DNA from 3 places in the Bradyrhizobium sp. USDA 3364 genome. Region 3 is predicted to be linked to each of the others. Evidence: predicted binding sites of a transcription regulator. Region 3 holds the regulator's gene; each other region holds the start of a gene.
What was found. Region 3 encodes PhoB, which activates phosphate uptake and scavenging genes when phosphate is short. Its sites were predicted from a motif close to TGTCATNNANCTGTCAT; they were not measured.

Region 1 (7,688 bases), 3.3 Mb from region 3:
CACGGTGGCCCGCGGCGAGCACGCCGCGATCGGTGAGGCCCGCGGCGCGCGCCGGCGCCGACGAGATCAGGTCCCAAGCCTTGGCAAGCGGGAGGGTCCCGTCGGCGACCAGACGGAACGCGGCGAGCAGCTGCGCCGGATAGTAGTAGTCCGACGCCAGCACCGAGCAAAGGCCCTGTGCGATCATGTCTGATGCCTTGGTCCAGCCGGTGTGGCTGCCGCCGCGCACCACGTTGGGCGCGCCGAACACGATGAAGTCGCCCGCGACCGCGGCATCGCGCGCGGTCTCCACATTGACGGGGAATTCCGCGATCGCGGCGCCCAGCGCGCGAAACTCCTGACGCATCTCCGGGCTGTTGTCGTCATGCGAGAGCATGCGGATGTTTGCCGCGCGAGCAGCGGCGGCCAGCCGCGCGATCGAGGCCGGCACCTCCGGGCGGCGCGCCACGATCCGGTCGAGCATGTCGTTGACGGCGTCGATCGAGAGCCCGGTGCGTTCAGCAAGCTGGTTGCGCTTCTTCGGCTTGACGTTGCTGTGGTCGTTGAAGGCGAACAGGTCGATGCGGCCCTCGGTGAGCCATTGAATGATCTCGGCCTCGGCCTCGAGATTGTGGGTCTCGTGGCGCAGATGGAACCGCGTGTCGGCGGCAAGTTGCGGCCGCAGCGCCTCGATCGCATCGAGCAGCTTGCGTGCATTCTCCGCGCTGCGCAGCCCCGGCTCCCACGACCAGGTCGTGCCGTGGAACACGGTGGTGATGCCGTTGGCGATCGCCTGCCGGTCGCTGTCAACAAGCGCGACGTCGGTCGGGAAGTCGACGCTCGGGCGCGGCATCATCTGCCGCTCGAACGCATCGCCGTGCAGATCGATGATGCCGGGCAGCACCAGCAGGCCGCCGGCATCGATGTGGAGCGCGGTGCGACCCTGCTCGGCGTCGATCGCGCCGATGTCGCGGCCCGAGGTCCGCAGCGAGGTCTCGACGAACGCGCCGTCAACCAGCGCGCGGCCACCTTCGATGAAGATATCAGTCACGACGCGGCGCTCCGTTGTTTGTTCTTTGATTGGGATACGTCCTCGGCCTCGTACTTGTCGAGAAACTCTTCGACCGCGAGCCTGCGAAAGTCGGGGAGAGCGCGGCGGAGCGTCTCATGGTCCCAGTCCCACCACGCGAGCGCGGCGAGGCGATCCGCTGTTGTCTCGGAGAAGCGCCGCTTCACCGGACGCGCCGGATTGCCGGCAACGATGGTGTAGGCCGGTACATCCTTGGTCACGATCGCTCCGGCCGCGACGACCGCGCCGGTTCCTATGTTCCGTCCCGGCAAAAGAATCGCGCCATGACCGATCCAGACGTCATGGCCGATATGCACGTGATGCGCACGTCGCCAGTTGAAGAAGTCGGTGTCGTCGCTCTCTCCGGGAAAATATGCGCTGGCGCGGTAGGTGAAATGCGCCTGAGTCGCGCGATGCATCGGGTGGTTGCCGGGATTGATGCGGGTCATCGCCGCGATCGAGCAGAACTTGCCGATCGAGGTGTAGGTGATCTGGCTGTCGTTCACGACGTAGGAATAGTCGTCCATGCTGACTTCAAGCAGGATCGTGCGCGCGCCGACCTCGGTATATTTGCCGAGTTTGCTCTCGCGAACCGACGCAGTCGGGTCGACGGTCGGCACAACCGAGAGTGTTTTTCCGGCCATCAGGGCCTCCGCAAATGTCGAAGAATCTTGGGCTTCCGGGGGGATGCGCGCTCGTCTTCAGGATGCTTGATGACAACATCATGACGTTGCGATGACGGCAAGGGAGAGGGTGTGGACGATCGCCGCACCGCAGCGCGGTCGTCACATAACTGTAAAACGCCGGGGATAGCGATGGCGCAACGCGACGCGGTTGGAGCAATACATGCTGGTGGTAGAAGGTTTGACGTGCCGTTTCGGCACAAAAGCCGCAGTCGATAACGCGTCTTTTTCGATCGCACCGGGCAGCTTCGTCGGCGTCATCGGCCGCTCCGGTGCCGGCAAGTCGACGCTGCTGCGGATGATCAACCGCCTCGCCGATCCGACCTCCGGCCGTATCCTGTTCGAAGGCACTGATGTGACCGCGCTGCGCGGCAAGGCGCTGCGGCAGTGGCGGGCGCGTTCGGCGATGATCTTTCAGCAGTTCAATCTGGTCGGCCGCCTCGACGTGCTGACCAACGTGCTGATGGGCCGGCTGGCCCAGATCCCGTCCTGGCGCTCGCTGGCGCAGGTCTGGCCGGAGCAGGACAGGGCGCTCGCGCTGTCGGCGCTCGAGCAGTTCGACATCGCCCAGCTCGCCGCACAGCGCGCCGATCAGCTCTCCGGCGGCCAGCAGCAGCGCGTCGCGATCGCCCGCGCGCTGGTGCAGGAGCCCGACATCATTCTCGCCGACGAGCCGATTGCCTCGCTCGACCCGCGCAACACCAAGATCGTGATGGATGCGCTGCTGCGCATCAACAAGCATTTCGGCATCACGGTGCTCTGCAACCTGCACTCGCTCGACCTGGCGCGGACCTATTGCGATCGCCTGGTCGGCATGGCGGCGGGTCGCGTGGTGTTCGATGGCGCCCCCGCGGCGCTCACCGACCATATCGCCCGAGAGCTCTATGACCTCGAGGCCAATGACGTCATCGGCGCGGCACCGTTGCCTGCGCCCGACGGCGCAACTGCTCCGGCGCTCGGCTCGGCTGCCGCGGCCTGAGCGTCGCGCATTTCTCAATCCGGAAAGCCGGGCATTTGGCCCGGCCAACAGGTGTAACTACAACAAGGGGGTAGTCATGATCACTCGTCGCATCATTCTGGCCGGCGCTGCCGCGCTGGCATTCGCTGGTTCAGCGTCCGCGCAGGACTGGAAGGCAAAATATCCGGAACTCACCTTCGCGGTGGTGCCGGCCGAGAACGCCTCTGGCGTCACCGAACGCTGGACGCCGTTCGTCGCGTATCTGTCGAAGGAGCTCGGCGTGAAGGTCACGCTGCGCATCGCCAACGACTACGCGGCCGTCATCGAAGGTCAGCGCGCCGGTAACATTCAGATCGCAAGCTACGGCTCGGCCTCGTTCGCCCGCGCCCGCCTGACCGGCGTCAAGACCGACGCGTTCGCCAACGACATGAATGCCGACGGTTCGACCGGCTACTACTCGGTGTTCTTCGTCAAGGCCTCGAGCCCGTACAAGAAGGTGGATGATCTGAAGGGCAAGAACCTCGGCCTGGTCGATCCGAATTCGACCTCGGGCAACAACGTGCCGCGCTTCGAGCTCGACAAGATGGGCATCCACGATGCCGAGGGCTATTTCGGCAAGGTGGTGTTCACCGGCAGCCACGAGAACGCCGTGCTGGCGCTCGCGCAGGGCACGGTCGACATGGCGGCCAACCAGTGGACCAACGAAGACGACTCGACGCTTGCGCAGATGCTGACCAAGGGCATGCTGAAGAACGCCGACGGCTCGGCGATGAAGAAGGAAGACTTCCGCATCATCAACAAGTCGGCGCCGATCATCAACGGCCCCTACGCCTACAATGCCGACCTTCCGGAAGACCTGAAGGCGGCGATCGCCAAGGCTTTCTTCGACGCGCCGACCAAGGACAAGGCCGCCTTCGACCGCCTCTCCGACGGCCAGAAGAAGGGCTTCCATCCCGCCACCACCAAGGACTGGGACAGCACGATCGAGCTGATCAAGTTCGTCGACAGGCTGCGCAAGAAGGCGAGCTGATCTCACGACGGAGACACGCGGGGCCGGGTTCCATGACCCGGCTCCTTTCCGTTTAACCTCCAGCCCGGCTGACCAGAACGATGGCAACTGCCGTATCCATTCTTCCAGCGCAGCAATTGGCGGTGCTGGAAGATGCCTACCGCAAGGCGGTTGCGCGCAAGCGGCTGAAGGCCGCGCTGGCGGCTGCCTTGTTCTGCGCCGTCCTCGTGGTCGCGGCCTTCGGCGCGGAAGTGAACCTGCGCACGCTGTTCACCTATTTCGGCAATTTCGTCAGCTATTTCGACCGCATCCTGACGCTCGATTCGGGCGCGCGGGTCTGGACCGATTTGCCCGAATGGTTCTGGGGCTGGCACAAATGGCTGCGGATGCTCGGCGAAACGATCCTGATCAGCTATGTCGGCACGCTGACCGGCGCCGTGTTCGCGTTTGCGCTGAATTTCTTCGCCGCCCAGAACACCTCGCCGGGGCCGTGGGTGCGCTTCATCATCCGCCGCCTGCTGGAATTCGCCCGCACGGTGCCCGGCATCGTGTTCGCGCTGATCTTCGTGATCGCGTTCGGCCTCGGGCCGATGGCCGGCGTGCTGGCGATCGCGATCCATACCACCGGCGCGCTCGGCAAGCTGTTTACCGAGATAGTGGAAAACGCCGACATGAAGCCGGTCGAGGGCATCCGCTCCACCGGCGCGAGCTGGCTGTCCTGCATGCGCTTCGCAATCCTGCCGCAGGTCTCGGCGGGTTATGCCAGCTATGCGCTGCTGCGTTTCGAGATCAATGTGCGTGAGGCCTCGGTGATGGGCTTCGTCGGTGCCGGCGGCATCGGGCAGGAGCTCGTGGTCGCGATCCGCAAATTCTACTATTCCGACGTCAGCGCCATCCTCGTCACCATCATCGTTACCGTCTTCATCATCGACATCTCGACCGGCTGGCTGCGCGGCCGGCTGTTCGGCAAGGAGAGCCGCCGATGAGCCAGATGCCGAAGCCGGACGCCGCGGAACTGCGTGCAAAATACCCCGGCGTGTTCGAGCGTCCTGCGTCGGCACGGCTGGCGATGCCGGCCATGATCGTGGCCGCGCTCGCGATCTTCGTCTACGGCCTGGTCGATCTCGATTTCTCGCCCTCCAGGCTGATCGGCGGCCTCAGCCAGCTCGGCTGGATCACCATGCTGATGATCCCGCCCAATCCCGGCTCGTCGTTCCCGCTCTACATGCAGGCGCTCGGCGAGACGCTGTCGATCGCGCTGCTCGGCACCACGCTCGCGGCGCTCCTGGCGCTGCCGGTCAGCCTGCTGGCTGCGCGCAACATCATCCCCTCGAACCTGATCCGCTTTCCGGTGCGCCGCTTCCTGGATTCGATCCGCGGCATCGACACGCTGATCTGGGCGCTGGTCTGGATCAACGTCGTCGGCCTCGGCCCGTTCGCCGGCGTGCTCGCGATCATGGTGTCCGACTTCGGCGCGTTCGGAAAGTTGTTCTCCGAGGCGATCGAGGCGGCCGACCGCAAGCAGGTCGAGGGCATCCGCGCCTCCGGCGGCAACGCACTGCATGAGATCCGCTTCGGCCTGCTGCCGCAGGTGCTGCCCGTGATCGCAGGCCAGGTGCTGTACTTCATCGAATCGAACACCCGCTCGGCCACCATCATCGGCATCGTCGGCGCCGGCGGCATCGGCCTGCAACTCGCCGAGCAGATCCGCGTGCTGGAATGGCAGAAGGTGTCGTTCCTGATCCTGATGATCCTGATCGCGGTCGCCGCGATCGACTTCATCTCGAGCAAGCTGCGCTTTGCCATCATCGGCCAGCGGGCGGTGGTGTAGCTGCTCCTTCGCCTGTCCTCGCGCGCGGCCGCCGCGGCGGCGCGCAGCCAAAATATCGAAAACAACCCCATGCAAAGGAGCTGGCGGCTGCCGGCGTTCGACGAGTCAACTTGACACGTCGGGCAACTCAGGGATACATTTCCAATATTCCGAAATCGTGCGGGCGAGGGCGTATGCCGTCACCCGTTCTCGACTAGAAACTCGACGCGCTCGGCGGCAAAGCGCGAGCGCTTGGTCACCAGCGGCTGGTCCAGCATGTCGACGTCGGTCGCGTCGACCACCAGCACCGGCCGGCCCAGCGGCAGGTCGAGCCGCGCGGCGTCGGTCGCATCGACGATCGCCGCGGTGATCCGCGTCGAGGAGCGGTGGTAATCCTTGACGCCGTAATGCCCGAGCAGCTTCGTCATGGAGCGAACGTCGGCGAACACATTGCCTGCGTCGGGAAACCGTTCGGCCGACAGCCAGGTGGTGGAAACGCAGATCGGCGTCCGGTCGGCGAGGCGCACCGCTTCGATCCGGATCAGCGGCGCGCCGATCTTCAGGCCCAGTTCACGCGCGATCTCGCGGTTGGCGATGTCGCTGCTTGCCTCGATCAACTGGCCGCGCGGCTCGTGGCCGCCGGCGCCGACGATCTCCGAGAATCGGGTGCGTGAGCGCAGGGGATAGGCGAGGCGCTGGGCCTCGACATAGGTGCCGCTGCCGCGCTCGGCGCGCACCAGGCCGCGCTCGGCCAATGCGGCGAGAGCCCGCCGTACGGTGTGGCGGTTGACCCGGTAGGTCTCGGCGATCTCCATCTCGCCCGGCAGCTTTTCGCCCGCGGCAAAGCGGCCGTCAGCGATACCGCGCTCGATGCCGTCGGCGACCTGCCGCCACAAGGCGACACCGGAACTTTCCTGCATGCTCATGTCGCGGTGATACCAGAAATCGTTGGTTTGTCACGAAACAGTCATGGCGCTCCGCTATCAAGTTGTCTATTATCATAGACAACTTGATGCAGACAAGGTTGCTCATGAGTTCGACCGGACCCAGCAGTAAACAGGCCCAGCGCAAGGCCGCGATGAGCGTGCTGGCGCACTCCGCCGCCGCCGACATCGCAGGCCGGCTGGCGGCGATCACGCTGCCTGCGCATGAGAATTTGCGCGAGCCGGAGAACGGCCTTGTGATGGTGCGCGGGCGAATCGGCGGCGACGGCGCGCCGTTCAATCTCGGCGAGGCGACGGTGTCGCGCGCCGCGGTGCGGCTTGCGACCGGCGAGGTCGGCTTCGGCTACACGCTCGGCCGCGATGCGAAGAAGGCGCAGATGATCGCGCTGTGCGACGCCATGGTGCAGTCGGCGGAGTTGTCCGGCGAGGTGGAGGCCAAGGTGATCGCGCCGCTGCGCCTCGCCATGAACGCCGAACGCAGCCGCAAGGCCGCCGAGACCGCGGCGACGCGGGTCGATTTCTACACGATGGTGCGCGGTGAGGGATGATGCAATGACGACGATTGCCGAAATGCCCGCGGGCTTTGCCGACAAGGTGCTGTCGGCGCAATCAACTTTCCGCTCCGTGATGGATGCGATGGCGCGGCCGGGCAGCGTGCAGCGCGTCGCCGCCAGCGTCGGAACGCCGGCCGGCATGATGCGCGGCGCGGCCGCGATCGCGCTAACGCTGTTCGATCACGACACGCCGATCTGGCTCGACGCCGCGATGTCGGCAACGCCCGATGTCGCCCGCTGGCTGAAGTTTCATGCCAGTGCGCCGGTGATCTCGGATTCCTCGATCGCGAGCTTCGCGCTGATCGGCGACGCCGCGAACCTGCCGGCGCTGGAACGCTTCGCGTTCGGCAGCAGCGAATATCCCGATCGCTCGACCACGCTGATCCTGCAGGTCGACAGCCTGGCGCAGGGCCCGGCCTTCGAGCTGAAGGGGCCCGGCATCGACGGCAGCGCGCTGCTGCAGGCGATGATCAAGCCGCGCGACCTGTTCCAGCGGCTGTCGATCAACGAGGCCCTGTTCCCGCGCGGCATCGATGTCGTGCTGGTCCATGACGACAATATTGTCGCGATCCCGCGCACCACGCGGCTGATCGCAAGCGGAGTGTGAGCGATGTATGTAGCCGTCAAGGGAGGCGAGCGCGCCATCGAGAACGCCCATCGCCTGCTCGCGCATGAGCGGCGC
Region 2 (7,688 bases), 3.3 Mb from region 3:
AACCAGGCGCGGCCCCAGATTCGCTCGCCGAGCGGCGCGAACTGGCTGAAATGGGTCGGCCCCTCGATGGTGCCGCCGCGGAAGCCGAGCTTCTGCGCGGTGGCATCGTCGTGGATTGAGGCGTGGGAGTCGTAGGTCTGGGCCTGCAGCATCTGCTTCGGGCTGCGCCAGGGACCCACCAGCAGATTGCCGTTCTCCACGATTTCCGTCGTGAACGCGGATTCGACTGTAATCATCCTTGGTCTCCCTTTGCGCGCCACCGTTTCAAAGATGCCGGGGTTCGGCAAGGCCTCGCCGAGCAACAAGGCCTCGCAGGGCAACAAGGCCTCGCATGCGCAACATGAGATATGTGCTGCGGCCATGGAACGGCGCTGTTCATGCATAACAAAATCAGTGCATGCTGATGCATGATCATGTGCAAGATCAAGATAATGAGACCGGTGCGAACCGGCATGAAATAACTGACGGGGAAACTGATGGCGTTGATGGAAGTTGGACTGGACGACAAGTACCGGTTGGATACGAAACGAATCTTCCTCTCCGGTACCCAGGCGCTGGTCCGATTGCCCATGTTGCAGCGCGAACGCGACCGCGTGCACGGGCTGAACACCGCCGGTTTCATCTCCGGTTACCGCGGCTCGCCGCTCGGCATGTACGACCATGCGCTGTGGCGGGCGAAATCGTTCCTGAAAGAGCATGACATCGCCTTCGTTCCCGGCCTCAACGAGGATCTGGCGGCGACCGCGGTATGGGGCAGCCAGCAGGTCGGCATGTTCCCTGGCGCCAAGGTCGATGGCGTGTTCGGCATCTGGTACGGCAAAGGCCCCGGCGTCGACCGCTCGCTCGATGCGCTCAAGCACGCCAATTCCGCCGGTACCTCGCCCAATGGCGGCGTGATCGCGCTCGCCGGTGACGACCATGGCTGCCAGTCCTCCACGCTCGCGCATCAGAGCGAGCAGGTGTTCGCCTCGGCGCTGATGCCGGTGGTCAATCCCGCGACGCTGCAGGATTATCTCGACCTCGGCATCCTCGGCTTCGCGCTGTCGCGCTATTCCGGCTGCTGGGTCGGTTTCAAGGCGATCTCCGAGACGGTCGAAAGCTCGGCCTCGATCGTCAGCGATCCCGATCGCATCAAGATCATCATGCCCGACGATTTCGAGATGCCGCCGGACGGGCTCTCGATCCGCTGGCCGGATCCGCCGCTCGACGCCGAGCGCAGGCTGCACGGACCCAAGATGGAGGCGGTCGCGGCCTTCGCCCGCGTCAACCGGTTCGACCGCATCGTGCTGGATTCCAAGCCGGCGCGGCTCGGCATCATGGCGACCGGCAAGGCCTATCTCGATCTGCGCCAGGCGCTGGCCGATCTCGGCATCACCGATGCCGATGCCCAGATGCTGGGCCTGCGCATCTACAAGGTGGCGCTGACCTGGCCGCTGGAAGCGGGCGGCGCGCGTGCCTTCGCCGAAGGCTTGCAGGACGTCCTCGTGGTCGAGGAGAAGCGCGGCTTCATCGAGGACCAGCTGGTCCGCATCCTCTACAACATGGACGCTGCGAGGCGTCCCTCGGTGGTCGGCAAGCGCGACGAGAGCGGCGCGCCGTTGCTGCCAAGCGAGGGCGAGTTGACGCCGACCATGGTCGCCGCGGCCGTGGTGGCGCGGCTGCGCAAGCTCGGCCACCGCAGCCCGCTGCTGGAGCAGCGACTTGCAAAGCTCGAGGCGTTCGATCGCCCGGCCGAGGGCACCGGCACCGCCAAGCTGTCGCGCACGCCGTATTTCTGTTCCGGCTGCCCGCACAATTCGTCGACCAAGATTCCCGATGGCAGCCGCGCCATGGCCGGCATCGGTTGTCACGGCATGGCGCTGTCGGTGCCGAACCGCAATACGCAAACCATCTCGCACATGGGCGCGGAGGGCGTGAGCTGGATCGGGCAGGCGCCGTTCACCAGCGAACAGCACGTGTTCCAGAATCTCGGCGACGGCACCTATACCCATTCGGGTCTGCTGGCGCTGCGTGCGGCGGCCGCGGCCGGCGTCAACATCACCTACAAGATCCTCTACAACGACGCGGTCGCGATGACCGGCGGCCAGCCGGCCGAAGGCGGCTTCACGGTTTCGCAGATCGCGCATCAGGTCTGGGCGGAGGGCACCAGGAAGCTCGCGATCGTCTCCGACGATCCCGACAAATATCCCGCCAATTATTTCCCGTCCGGCGCCACACCATCCATCATCGCCGCGAGCTCGACGCCGTGCAGCGCACCCTGCGCGAGATCGAGGGCCTCACCGTCCTGATCTACGACCAGACCTGCGCCGCCGAGAAGCGCCGCCGCCGCAAGCGCGGGCTGTTTCCCGATCCGGCCAAGCGCGTCTTCATCAATGAGCGTGTCTGCGAAGGCTGCGGCGACTGCTCGGTCGCGTCGAACTGCGTCTCGGTGCAGCCGCTGGAGACCGAGCTCGGCCGCAAGCGCCGCATCGACCAGTCGAACTGCAACAAGGATTTCTCCTGCATCGAGGGCTTCTGCCCGAGCTTCGTGATGGTGCAGGATCCGAAGCTGCGCAAGGCCGACCGCACCGCCGCGGATCCGAAGGCGCTGTTCGCCGATCTGCCGACGCCGCCGGTGGCCGCGCTGAGCGCCCCCTACAACATCCTGATCACCGGCATCGGCGGCACCGGCGTCATCACCATCGGCGCGCTGCTCGGCATGGCCGCGCATGTCGAAGGGCTCGCCTGCTCGACGCTCGACTTCACCGGCCTGTCGCAGAAGAATGGCGCTGTCATGAGCCATGTCCGGCTCGCACCCAGTTCCGACATGCTGACCACGGTCCGCATCGCGCCGGGCAATGCCAATCTGATCCTCGGCTGCGACCTCGTCGTCGCCACCAGCGTGCCGGCGCTGAGCCGCGCCGAACGCGGCGTCACCCGCGCCGTCGTCAACGCCGACCTGCTGCCGACCGCGAGCTTCGTGATCGATCCCGACATCGACTTCGAGGCCAGCTCGATGCGCGATGCGCTCGACGGTGCGGTGACGCCTGGCGATCTCGACGTCCTCGATGCCACGGGGCTTGCCACCGCGCTGATGGGCGACAGCATCGCCACCAACGCCTTCATGCTCGGCTTCGCGTTCCAGCGCGGCGCGATCCCGCTGTCGCTGGAGGCGATCCTGAAGGCGATCGAGCTCAACGGCGCCGCGATCGAGATGAACAAGACCGCGTTCTCCTGGGGCCGGCTTGCCGCGCACGATCTGCCGCGCGTGGTCAGTGCCGCGCGCTTCAAGAATGCAGGCACCGTGCCGGCAAAGAAGACGCTCGATGAGGCGATCGCGTTCCGCGCCAAGTTCCTCACCGACTATCAGGACGCGGCTTACGCCAAGCGATATCTCGACGACGTCGCGCGCGTCCGCTCAGCCGAGGCCGCGTCAGCTCCGGGCTCGCAGGACCTGACCGAGGCTTTTGCAAAAGGCCTGTTCAAGCTGATGGCCTACAAGGACGAATACGAGGTCGCGCGGCTCTATTCCGACGGCGAATTCAGCAAGGCGTTGCGGGAGCAGTTCGAGGGCAAGTCCGGCTTGAAGGTGCTGCTGGCACCGCCGCTGCTGGCGCAGCGCGATCCCGTCACCGGGCGTTTGCAGAAACGCGAGTTCGGGCCGTGGATCTTCAAGGCGTTCGGCCTGCTGGCGGGGCTGAAGGGCCTGCGCGGCACCGCGTTCGACATCTTCGGCTACACCGCCGAGCGCAAGATGGAGCGCGCATTGCCTGTCGAGTATTCGGCGATGATCCTGCGTCATCTCGACGGCAAGAAGCCGCTCGATCTGCCGCGCCTCGTGGCGCTGGCGAAGGCTGCTGACCTCGTGCGCGGCTATGGCCACATCAAGGAAGGCAACGTCGCCCGCTACCGCACCGAATGTGCGCGGCTGCAGCGCGCGATCGGCCAGCCGCTGGCGCAGGCGGCTGAATAGGCCAAAGCGTTTTCGAGCGAAGGGGCTTCGCGTGAAGAGGATGCGCCAGAACAGAATCTAGAGCTCCGTTCCGATTCCATCGGAACGGGCTCGCGGGAACTTTCGGCTGCTGCCATCGTTGACTGGTAACCTTGCCCGCAAGCTGTGGCTGGATTCGTGCGGCCAGGCCCCTACATGATAGCTGTTCTGTTCGAGTGATTTCAGGAGGCCCTTTTGACGGTCCTGAAAACCGTTTTTGTTGCAACCGTTTGTACCGCGTGCCTGGCTTGGGGCGGCGTGGCGCTTGCCGACGACTATCGCCCAAGCGAGTTCTTCAGCCTCGATCTCTCCCGGGCCGTGCTGTCGCCGAAGCCGCTTGGCCCGCCGGCGCAGTTCGAGCCGGTTCCGGTCGAGGCAAAGTCCGACCACGGTCCGGATCAGCGGGCAGCCGTTGAGCCGAAGGTCGAGGAGCCGAAAGTCGAGCGGCAGAAGCCCGTGCGGACCACCAGGGTGACGCCGCATGAGACGGCGCCGCATGAGCGGAAGCGCGCAGTTGCGCGCGTTCCCGCCCGCGCCAAGCTCGCGCGGCGGCATTCCAACCCGCTCGATGCCGAAGCCCGCGACGTCAGGATCCAGACCTGGCCGTGCCGTACCGGCGGCATCTGCAACTGGCAGCGGTGAGAGGCGGCTGACGCCTCCACTCTCTCGATGCGCGCCAATCCCAAACCCGTCATCCTTCGAGGCTCGCCCAGCGGCGCAAGTGCGCCGCAAGGCTCGCACCTCCAGCGACAACGGCAAAGCCTTTGCGCGGGGATGATGGGGCGCGCAGCTCTATCCGCGTCATTGCGAGCGAAGCGAAGCAATCCATCGCGCGGCATACGCGGAAGCATGGATTGCTTCGTCGCTTCAGCGCAAAATTGCTTTGCAATTTTGTCGCGAGCTCCTCGCAATGACGGGGTGAATAGCTTCACAAGCTCTCAGGATGACGGGTTGGGCTTTCGGGCCGCCGTTGTTCGAGGGGCCTTCTTTCCCGAGTCATCCCGCCGTCGCAAAACTGTCGGCGCAGAGTCAAGAAACCGTAGGGGCGGAGTCAAACGGCGCGGGCAAAACCTTCGTTGCGATTCGACGAAGGTTACTGAATGCCGACAGCGATCTCCGCGAGCGGGCGAGGCCTCACCCGGCGTCAGCTTCTGGTGCGCTCGGCGTCCACGGCCGCGCTGGCGGGATTGGGTGCGCTGGCAAGACCCTATCTGAGCCGCGCCGCGGACCGTCCCGCCATCGCGGGCATCCAGTCAGGCGACGTCGCAAGCGATTCCGCCGTGATCTGGGCCCGCGCCGATCGCGCGGCGCGGATGCGCATCGAATGCGCCGCGGTCGAAAGCTTCGCCACCATCCTGCGCACCGCGACCGCCGACGCGCTGCCCGAGCGCGACTTCACCGCCAAGCTGCTGCTTGATGGTCTGCTGCCGGGCCAGGACATGTTCTATCGTGTCAGCTTCGAGGACCGCGACGGCATATCAGGCGAAAGCCGGGTGGGGCATTTCCGCACCGCGCCGGTCGACCGCCGTTCGATCTCGTTCGTCTGGTCCGGCGACGTCGTCGGGCAGGGCTGGGGTATCGACCCCGCGCGCGGCGGCTTGCGCAGCTACCGCACCATGCTGAACGAGCGCCCGGATTTCTTTATCCATTCCGGCGATCACATCTATGCCGATTGCACGGTGCCGGCGGAGCAGAAACTCCCGAACGGCGAGATATGGCGCAACATCGTCACTGAGGAAAAATCGGTCGTCGCGCACAGCCTCGAAGAGTTTCGCGGCAACTACAAATACAACTGGCTCGACGAGAACTTCCGCGCTTTCCATGCCGAGGTGCCTGTCTTCGCGCAGTGGGACGACCATGAGGTGGCCGACGACTGGTCGCCGATCGGGACGGCGGACGCAACCGGCTACGATGCGGATGGCACCTCGCGCCTGGTGGCGCGGGCGCGCCGCGCCTTCCATGAATTCATGCCGATGCGGCTGATGCCGGAGCGCGACGGCCGGGTCTATCGCAAGATCCCCTACGGGCCGCTGCTCGACGTCTTCGTCATCGACATGCGCTCCTACCGCGACTCCAACTGGAACAAGCAGGGCGATCCGGACAAGGCCTTCATCCTTGGCGACAGCCAGCTTGCCTGGCTGAAGCGCGAGCTGGTGGCGTCGGATGCGACCTGGAAGGTGATCGCGGCCGACCTGCCGATCGGGCTCGTCAGCCTGGATGCGGTCGCGCTCGGCGACGGCCCGCCCGAGCGACGCGAGCACGAGATCGCCGATCTGCTGTCCTTCATGAAGCGCGCCGGCATCCGCAACACGGTGTGGCTCACCGCCGACATGCATTACACCGCCGCGCATCACTATGATCCGAACCGCGCGGTGTTCCAGGAGTTCGAGCCGTTCTGGGAGTTCGTCTCCGGCCCGTTGCATGCCGGCACCTGGTCGCCGGGCGAACTCGACAACACCTTTGGTCCGAAGGCGATCTACCAGAAGGGCTGCTCGGCCGAGCAGGGCGACAACCTCGCGCCGTGCTTCGGCCTGCAATTCTTCGGCCGCGTCGACATCGACGGCAAGACCGGCGTGATGAAAGTGACGCTGAAGGACGTCGACAACCACGACCTCTGGTCGGTCGACATCGAGCCGCGGCCGGACGCGCGGCCCGGCCAGATCATGGCACAGCACATCTAGAGTCGTCTCTAAACCCCGTCGCGACATCTTGATTTGCGGGCGTCTTGCGCGAAAGGCCAGTTTGCGGGCAGACTGCTTATTGGCAGTTCTGCCATTTCATTCCTTTCAGCTGATTTGCTGGCGTGACGTCGTCGACGACATCGGCGTCCCACGCGTCAGGAGCGATCCATGGAAAATCTGCAGACACAGGGCATCAGCCTGCCGCAGCTCGGCCTCGGCACTTTCCGCATGCAGGGCGACGCCTGCCGCGCGGCGGTCGAGAGTGCGCTCGGGCTCGGTTACCGGCATATCGACACCGCCGAGATGTACGGCAATGAGGAGCCGATCGGAGCGGCGATTGCGGCCTCCAACGTCGCGCGCAAGGACCTGCATGTCACCACCAAGGTCTGGCACGAGAATCTCGCGCCGGATGCGATCCGCAAGGCGTTCGACGTCAGCCTGAACAAGCTGGGGCTCGATCACGTCGATCTCTATCTGGTGCACTGGCCGTCGCGGAGCATGAAGCTGCCCGACGTGTTCGAGACGCTGATGCGGCTGAAGGAAGAGGGCCGCACCCGCGCGATCGGTGTCGCCAATTTCACCACCGCACTGCTCAAGACCGTGGTCGAGGACATCAAGGCGCCGATCGCCTGCAACCAGATCGAATATCACGCGATGCTGGACCAGACGCCGGTGCGCAGATATCTCGCCGCGAAGTCGATCCCGCTGGTGGCCTATTGTCCGCTGGCGCAAGGCCGTTTCGCCACCGACGAGACGCTGGCGAAGATCGGCAGCAAGCATGATGTGACCGCAGCACAGGTGGCGCTGAAATGGCTGCTCGACCAGGACGGCGTTGCGGCGATTCCGAAGGCCTCGCGCGCAGAAAGCCAGCAGGCCAATCTCGACGCGCTGAAGCTCAGGCTCGATGACGACGACCGCAAGGCGATCGCCGCGCTGCGCAAGGACATGCGCTGTGTCAATCCGGGCTTTGCCCCGGCGTGGGACTGAGCCGCGTCGCCTTCCGAGACGGACGAAGAAAAAGAAAATGGCTCCGCAAG
Region 3 (7,688 bases):
CGACCCCATGAATTTCATCAAAGCAATCGTCGCTGCCGGCATGGTCGCCGCTTCGACGTCGGCCTTCGCTGCCGATATCACCGGCGCGGGCGCGACGTTTCCGTTCCCGATCTATTCGAAGTGGGCTGACGCCTACAAGAAGGAGACCGGCAACGGTCTGAACTACCAGTCGATCGGCTCCGGCGCCGGCATCAAGCAGATCCAGGCCAAGACCGTGACCTTCGGCGCCACCGACGCGCCGCTCAAGGCCGAGCAGCTCGAGAAGGACGGCCTCGTCCAGTGGCCGATGGTGATGGGCGCGATCGTTCCGGTCGTGAACGTCGAAGGCGTCAAGTCGGGCGATCTCGTGCTGTCCGGCGAAGTGCTCGGCGACATCTATCTCGGCAAGATCACCAAGTGGAATGACGCGGCGATCGCCAAGCTCAATCCGAAGCTGACCCTGCCGGCCGACGCGATCACCGTCGTGCGCCGTTCGGACGGTTCGGGCACCACCTTCAACTTCACCGACTACCTCTCCAAGTCGAACGCCGACTGGAAGTCCAAGGTCGGTTCCGGCACCGCGGTCGAGTGGCCGGTCGGCGTCGGCGCCAAGGGCAACGAAGGTGTTGCCGGCAACATCAGCCAGACCAAGAACGCGATCGGCTATGTCGAATACGCCTATGCCAAGCAGAACAAGCTGACCTACGCCGCGTTGGTCAACAAGGCCGGCAAGACCGTGCAGCCGACCATCGGCGCCTTCCAGGCGGCTGCCTCGAATGCCGACTGGGCCAAGGCCCCCGGCTACTACGTGATCCTGACCGACCAGCCGGGCGATGCCTCCTGGCCGATCACCGCGGCGACCTTCATCCTGATGCACAAGGACGCGACCGATAAGGCGGCCTCGCAGGAAGCGCTGAAGTTCTTCAAGTACGCCTTCGAGAAGGGCGACAAGGCTGCCGAAGAGCTCGACTACATCCCGATGCCGGACTCAGTCGTCAAGCTGATCGAGAAGACCTGGTCGTCGGACATCAAGAGCTAAGTCTGACGGTTTGAATACGCCTGTGCCGCCTCTCGGGGCGGCGCAGGTTGAGCGGATAAGACCCGGGCTCCATCACAGCGGCAACAAACGCGGGTGAGGCCCGGGGTTCGCGCTCTCGGAGGCGCAAGCCGGAACGACGCCCGGCCTCATATGCGTCCGTAAAGATCGCTTCGGGGCGTGGCGGTTTGTGCAGGTTCAAATAAAAAAGAGGGGATAGGCGTGGCAGACATGGCTGTTCAGGGCGATGTAATGGAAGCCGCGGGACCTTACGATCGCGCCAAGGCCCTCAGCGCCTTCAAGCTCGGTGATCTCACCTTCTACTGGATCACCCGCATCTCGGCGATCTCGGTTCTGCTGATCCTCGGCGGCATCATCCTGTCGCTGATCGTCGGCGCCTGGCCGGCGATGAAGGAATACGGTTTCGCCTTCCTGTGGACGCAGCGCTGGGCGCCTTCGGCCGATCCGCCGGTGCTCGGCGCGCTCGGCCCGATCTACGGCACGCTGATCACCTCCGTCATCGCCATGATGATCGCCATTCCGGTCGGCATCGGCATCGCCGTGTTCCTCACCGAGCTCTGCCCGCAATGGCTGCGCCGCCCGATCGGCATCGCGATCGAGCTGCTCGCCGGCATCCCCTCGATCATCTACGGCATGTGGGGTTTCTTCGTGCTGGGCCCGTTCCTGGCCAACACCTTCCAGCCCTTCATGATCAGGATCTTTGAGGGCGTTCCGGTGCTGGGCGCGGTGTTCGCAGGTCCGCCGTCCTATCTCAGCCTGTTCAACGCCGCGCTGATCCTCGCGATCATGGTGCTGCCCTTCATCACCGCGATCTCGGTCGACGTGTTCAAGACCGTGCCGTCGGTGCTGAAGGAAGCCGCCTACGGCATGGGCTGCACCACCTGGGAAGTCGTCCGCAACGTCGTGATCCCCTACACCCGGGTCGGCGTGATCGGTGGCGTCATGCTGGCGCTCGGTCGCGCGCTCGGCGAGACGATGGCGGTCACCTTCATCATCGGCAACTCGTTCCGCATCTCGTCGTCGATCTTCGCGCCGGGCACCACGATCTCGGCGGCGATCGCCTCCGAATTCGCCGAGAGCGACGGCCTGCACCAGTCCGGCCTGATCCTGCTCGGCCTGCTGCTGTTCGTGCTGACCTTCTTCGTGCTCGCCGGCGCCCGGTTGATGCTGATGCGGCTTGAAAAGAAGGCGGGGAAGTAACGCCATGAACCCGATCTACAAGTCCCGCCGCCGCAGCGACATCGTCATTCGCGCACTCTGCGTCGGTGCGGCGCTGTTCGGCGTCACCTGGCTGGCGCTGATCCTGATCACGCTGCTCTATAACGGCATCGCCGGCCTCAGCGTGCAGCTGTTCACCCAGAACACGCCGCCGCCGGGCTCGACCGATGGCGGCCTGCTCAACGCCATCGTCGGCTCGGTCATCATGACCGTGATCGGCGTCGGCATCGGCGCGCCGCTCGGCCTGTTCGCCGGCACCTACCTCGCCGAGTACGGCAAGCACGACAAGCTCACCTCGGTGATCCGCTTCATCAACGACATCCTGCTCAGCGCGCCCTCGATCATCATCGGCCTGTTCATCTATGGCGCGGTCGTGGTCCCGATGCGCGGCTTCTCGGCGATCGCCGGTGCGCTGGCGCTCGCCGTCATCGTGATCCCGGTCGTGCTGCGCACCACCGAGGACATGCTGCTGCTGGTGCCCAATCCGCTGCGCGAGGCGGCCTCGGCGCTCGGCCTGCCGCGTTCGCTGGTGATCAAGCGGATCGCTTATCGTGCGGCCCGGTCGGGTCTGATCACCGGTGTGCTGCTGGCGACCGCGCGCGTCGCCGGCGAAACCGCGCCGCTGCTGTTCACCGCGCTGTCGAACCAGTTCTTCAGCTGGGATTTGACCAAGACGATGGCCAACCTGCCGGTGACCATCAACAACTTCGTGCAGAGCCCCTACGCCTACTGGAAAGAACTGGCGTGGAGCGGCGCACTGCTCATCACATTCACCGTGCTCGCGTTGAATATCGGCGCGCGTATCCTTGGTGCCGAAAGGGCCGCAAAATGACCGAGCTTTCCGTCTCCACGACTGCCGCGGGCCACGTTCCCCAGGTTCCGCTTCCGGAAGCGCCGCCGAAAGTCACGGTGCGCAACCTCAACTTCTATTACGGCGAGCACCATGCGCTGAAGAACATCAACCTGACGCTGGGCACCAACCGCGTCACGGCGTTCATCGGCCCGTCGGGCTGCGGCAAGTCGACCCTGCTGCGCATCTTCAACCGGATGTATGATCTGTATCCGGGCCAGCGCGCCGTCGGCCAGCTGATGCTGGACCAGACCAACATCCTCGATCCCAAGCTCGACCTCAACCTGCTGCGCGCGCGGGTCGGCATGGTGTTCCAGAAGCCGACGCCGTTTCCGATGACGATCTACGAGAACATCGCATTCGGCATCCGCCTCTACGAGAAGATCTCGAAGTCCGAGATGGACGACCGGGTCGAGAAGGCGCTGCGCGGCGGCGCGCTGTGGAACGAGGTCAAGGACAAGCTGAACGCCTCCGGCCTGTCGCTCTCCGGCGGCCAGCAGCAGCGGCTGTGCATCGCGCGCACCGTGGCGGTGCGTCCCGAGGTGATCCTGTTCGACGAGCCGTGCTCGGCGCTCGATCCGATCTCGACCGCCAAGGTCGAGGAGCTGATCCAGGAGCTCTCCGAGGACTACACGATCGCGATCGTCACCCACAACATGCAGCAGGCGGCGCGCGTCTCCGACAAGACCGCCTTCATGTATCTCGGCGAGCTGATCGAGTTCGACGACACCAACAAGATCTTCACCTCCCCGAGCGATCGGCGCACCCAGGACTACATCACCGGCCGGTTTGGTTGACCGGGCTGAGGAGACAAGCGATGGCTTCTGAACATACCGCCAAGGCATTCGACAGCGACCTGCAGGAGTTGACCCGCCTGGTCGCCGAGATGGGCGGCCTCGTCGAACGGATGATTACCGAATCGGTCGATGCGCTGATCCGTCGCGACGTCGCGCTCGGCAAGCGCGTGGTCGCCGCCGACATCGACATCGACAATCTGCAGCGCGTCATCGAAGAGCGCGCGGTGCTGACGATCGCCCGCCGCCAGCCGATGGCGATCGACCTGCGCGAGATCGTCAGCGCGATGCGAGTCGCCACCGACCTCGAGCGGATCGGCGACCTCGCCAAGAACATGGGCAAGCGCGTCGCGGCGCTGGAGAGCGATTTCCAGCCGTTGAAGCTGATCCGCGGCCTGGAGCACATGACCGACCTCGTGCTGTCGCAGGTCAAGTCGGTGCTCGACGCCTACGCCGCGCACGATCTGCCGGCGGCGATGAACGTCTGGAAGGGCGACGAGGAGGTCGACGCGATCTGCACCTCGCTGTTCCGCGAACTGCTCACCTACATGATGGAGGATCCGCGCAACATCTCGTTCTGCATCCATCTGATGTTCTGCGCCAAGAACATCGAGCGCATCGGCGACCACGCCACCAATATCGCCGAGACCGTGTTCTACATGATCGAGGGCCAGCAGATCACCGACAAGCGCCCCAAGGGCGACATGACGACTTTTGCCACCACGGTGCCGGGTAACTAGGGCATGATCTCCAATAGCGGAAACCGGATTGTCTTCGCGACAAAGCGTTTGCGCGAGGATCGTGCTCGAGAGAAGTGAGCGTTTCGGTTTGCGTCTGGGCAACGGATCACCACAAAGAAAGAACTTAGACCGATGAGCGCACGCATTCTGGTAGTCGAAGACGAGGAAGCGCTGACGACGCTGTTGCGCTACAACCTCGATGCGGAAGGCTACGATGTCGAAACGGTTGGGCGCGGCGACGATGCCGACACCCGTCTGAAGGAGCGCGTCCCCGACCTCGTGGTGCTCGATTGGATGCTGCCGGGCCTGTCCGGCATCGAGCTGTGCCGCCGCCTGCGGGCGCGGCCCGAAACCAAGCAGCTTCCGATCATCATGCTGACCGCGCGCGGCGAGGAGAGCGAGCGCGTGCGCGGGCTTGCTACCGGCGCCGACGATTACATCGTCAAGCCGTTCTCGGTGCCGGAACTGCTGGCGCGGGTGAAGGGCCTGCTGCGCCGCGCGAGCCCGGAGCGGCTGGCGACCGTGCTGACCTATGGCGACATCGAGCTCGACCGCGAGAAGCGCCGCGTGGCGCGCTCGGGCCGTCCGATCGATCTCGGTCCGACCGAGTATCGTTTGCTCGAGTTCTTCCTCGAGCATCCCGGCCGCGTGTTCAGCCGCGAGCAGCTTCTCGACAGCGTCTGGGGCCGCGACATCTACATCGATGAGCGCACCGTCGACGTGCATATCGGCCGCCTGCGCAAGCTGCTCAATCCGGGCCGCGAGCAGGACCCGATCCGCACCGTGCGCGGCGCCGGCTATGCGCTCGACGACCGGTTTGCCAAAGCCGAGCCGCAACCGTAACGGCGGCTGGTGATGTGAGTTGGTTCGCTATCACGTGAGGTGAGCACACTGTCTGGCTCCCTCCCCCCTTGCGGGGGAGGGTGGGGAGAGGGGTGAGCCCCGGGCTGTGGCGTAAGGCGTGTAGCGACGTCCTCAACCGAACCGACGGTGCATTCTTCGCGATCGATAATCAGCGGAGCAAGCGGTACCCCTCTCCCCAACCCTCCCCCGCAAGGGGGGGGGGAGGGAGCCCGACGTGCGTGCTCACCTCACGTCGTGCGCTGCGCTCCATCCGGGCTACGCATCACACAAAAAATCCCCGCTTGCGCGGGGATTTGTTTTGCAGTCCAGGCTAGCTTCCCGAGTGCTACTTGATCTGTGGTTTCGCCGACGGCCGGCGGCGATCGGCGGCGGGCTGGTAGGCGACGCGCGAGTGATGCGCGCAATAGGGCAGGCCGGCGAGCGCCTTGCCGCCGCAGAAGAAGAATTCCGGGCTCGAGGGATCGCCGACCGGCCAGTGACAGGTGGCCTCGTTGAGCTCGAGCAGCGACAGCCGCTGGCTCATCGGCACCACGTTGTCGTAGGAGATCGGATCGGGCTCCATCTCGACCTCGAAGGCGTGCGCGAGCGCGGTGTTGCCGCGCGAGACCGGGCGCGCCACCCGCATCATGTGCTGAGCGGGACGCGCCTTGCGCTGCCGCGGCGCCGCCGTGGAGGGTGCTTTGGCGCGACCGGAGAGGCCGAGCCGGTGCACTTTGCCGATCACGGCGTTTCGCGTCACATTGCCAAGTTCCGCTGCGATCTGGCTGGCCGAAAGGCCAGACTCCCAGAGCTTCTTCAGCTGCTCGACGCGATCGTCGGACCAGGTCAATACCGTCATCGCATTCTTCCTTTCGCATGGCGCCGGCCAGTCATTGGAGCGGCGCTGCGAGCCAAATCTGGACAAATATCCCTGCGGCCAGAATCCCTTAGCCCTCGCCGGGCACGGTGTTGCGCCCGAACGTTTACGCGAGACACGAAGGCTACTTAGAGGGTCCAGTACTGCCGCACGAGATGTCGTACCCGACAGGCCAAACGCTACAATATGGCGTGACTCTGGCGCAAGAGTCCGCGGCCGTGCGTCCACATGTTCCAGCACAGTTAAGCATTGCAATGAGGCTTTTCCACCGCACCGGAATGCTACGGATTGTGTACGCTGCGCATCGCAGGAAGGCCGGCAAACGGCGGCTCCTGGCGATTGACACTGACCCGCCGCAGCATAGAATGTTGGCCACGTGCCGCCCGCAAAGGCGGCCGTTTTGTTTTCCGAAGCTGGCCGTTGCTGCGCTGGCGTCAATGCGCGCGGCAATTGTCGGCCTCAAACCGGCAGTGAACGCCATGACCAACGTTGCCTCGTCGCATCTGCTCCCCGTCTTCGCCCGGGTCGATCTCGGCTTCGAGCGCGGTGAGGGCGCCTGGCTGATCGCAACCAACGGCGACCGCTATCTCGACTTCACCTCGGGCGTCGCGGTGAACGCGCTCGGGCACGCGCATCCGCATCTGGTCAAGGCGCTGCAGGAGCAGGCGACCAAGCTCTGGCACATGTCGAACCTGTTCAAGAGCCCGGACGGCGAGGCGCTGGCCGCGCGGCTCTGCGAGCAGAGCTTTGCCGACTTCGTGTTCTTCTGCAATTCCGGCGCGGAAGCGATGGAGGGCGTGATCAAGCTGGTCCGTCATCATCACTTCTCCAAGGGCCACCCCGAGCGCTACCGCATCATCACCTTCGAAGGCGCCTTCCACGGCCGCACGCTGGGCACGCTGGCTGCGACCGGCTCGGCGAAATATCTCGAAGGCTTCGGCCCGCCGATGGATGGCTTCGACCAGGTGCCGCACGGCGACATCGAGGCGGTCAAGAAGGCGATCGGCCCGCACACCGCCGGCATCCTGATCGAGCCGATCCAGGGCGAGGGCGGCGTACGCTCGGCGCCGCAGGCTTTCTTCAAGGCGCTGCGCGCGCTGTGCGACGAGCACGGCCTGCTGCTCGCCTTCGACGAGGTGCAGACCGGCATGGGCCGCACCGGCGACCTGTTCGCCTACAAGCGCACCGGTGTCACGCCGGACGTGATGTCGCTGGCGAAGGCGCTCGGCGGCGGATTCCCGATCGGCGCAGTGCTGGCGACCGCGCAGGCTGCGGCCGGCATGGCGCCGGGCTCGCACGGCTCGACCTTCGGCGGCAATCCGCTCGCGGT

Region 1: a site for PhoB is predicted at 1,762-1,778, ahead of phnC (phosphonate ABC transporter ATP-binding protein). Genes of this name have one in related genera too.
Region 2: a site for PhoB is predicted at 4,965-4,981, ahead of ACVILL_RS24330 (alkaline phosphatase D family protein). Genes of this name have one in related genera too.

The regions. Positions count from the first base shown of each region.
Region 1 covers NZ_JBSRYG010000002.1:5,114,080-5,121,767, forward strand. Annotated here, with positions in the region: gene ACVILL_RS24200 (alpha-D-ribose 1-methylphosphonate 5-triphosphate diphosphatase) at 1-1,030, opposite strand, end outside; gene ACVILL_RS24205 (transferase hexapeptide repeat family protein) at 1,027-1,692, opposite strand; gene phnC (phosphonate ABC transporter ATP-binding protein) at 1,895-2,710, shown strand; gene phnD (phosphonate ABC transporter substrate-binding protein) at 2,787-3,719, shown strand; gene phnE (phosphonate ABC transporter, permease protein PhnE) at 3,800-4,684, shown strand; gene phnE (phosphonate ABC transporter, permease protein PhnE) at 4,681-5,529, shown strand; gene phnF (phosphonate metabolism transcriptional regulator PhnF) at 5,709-6,434, opposite strand; gene phnG (phosphonate C-P lyase system protein PhnG) at 6,539-7,000, shown strand; gene phnH (phosphonate C-P lyase system protein PhnH) at 7,005-7,613, shown strand; gene ACVILL_RS24245 (carbon-phosphorus lyase complex subunit PhnI) at 7,617-7,688, shown strand, end outside.
Region 2 covers NZ_JBSRYG010000002.1:5,137,274-5,144,961, forward strand. Annotated here, with positions in the region: gene ACVILL_RS24315 (hypothetical protein) at 1-236, opposite strand, end outside; partial or broken gene ACVILL_RS24320 (indolepyruvate ferredoxin oxidoreductase family protein) at 477-3,952, shown strand; gene ACVILL_RS24325 (hypothetical protein) at 4,229-4,612, shown strand; gene ACVILL_RS24330 (alkaline phosphatase D family protein) at 5,071-6,651, shown strand; gene ACVILL_RS24335 (aldo/keto reductase) at 6,820-7,638, shown strand.
Region 3 covers NZ_JBSRYG010000002.1:1,843,954-1,851,641, reverse strand. Annotated here, with positions in the region: gene pstS (phosphate ABC transporter substrate-binding protein PstS) at 8-1,018, shown strand; gene pstC (phosphate ABC transporter permease subunit PstC) at 1,247-2,236, shown strand; gene pstA (phosphate ABC transporter permease PstA) at 2,241-3,086, shown strand; gene pstB (phosphate ABC transporter ATP-binding protein PstB) at 3,083-3,901, shown strand; gene phoU (phosphate signaling complex protein PhoU) at 3,922-4,638, shown strand; gene phoB (phosphate regulon transcriptional regulator PhoB) at 4,771-5,481, shown strand; gene ACVILL_RS08590 (GcrA family cell cycle regulator) at 5,828-6,340, opposite strand; gene ACVILL_RS08585 (acetylornithine transaminase) at 6,838-7,688, shown strand, end outside.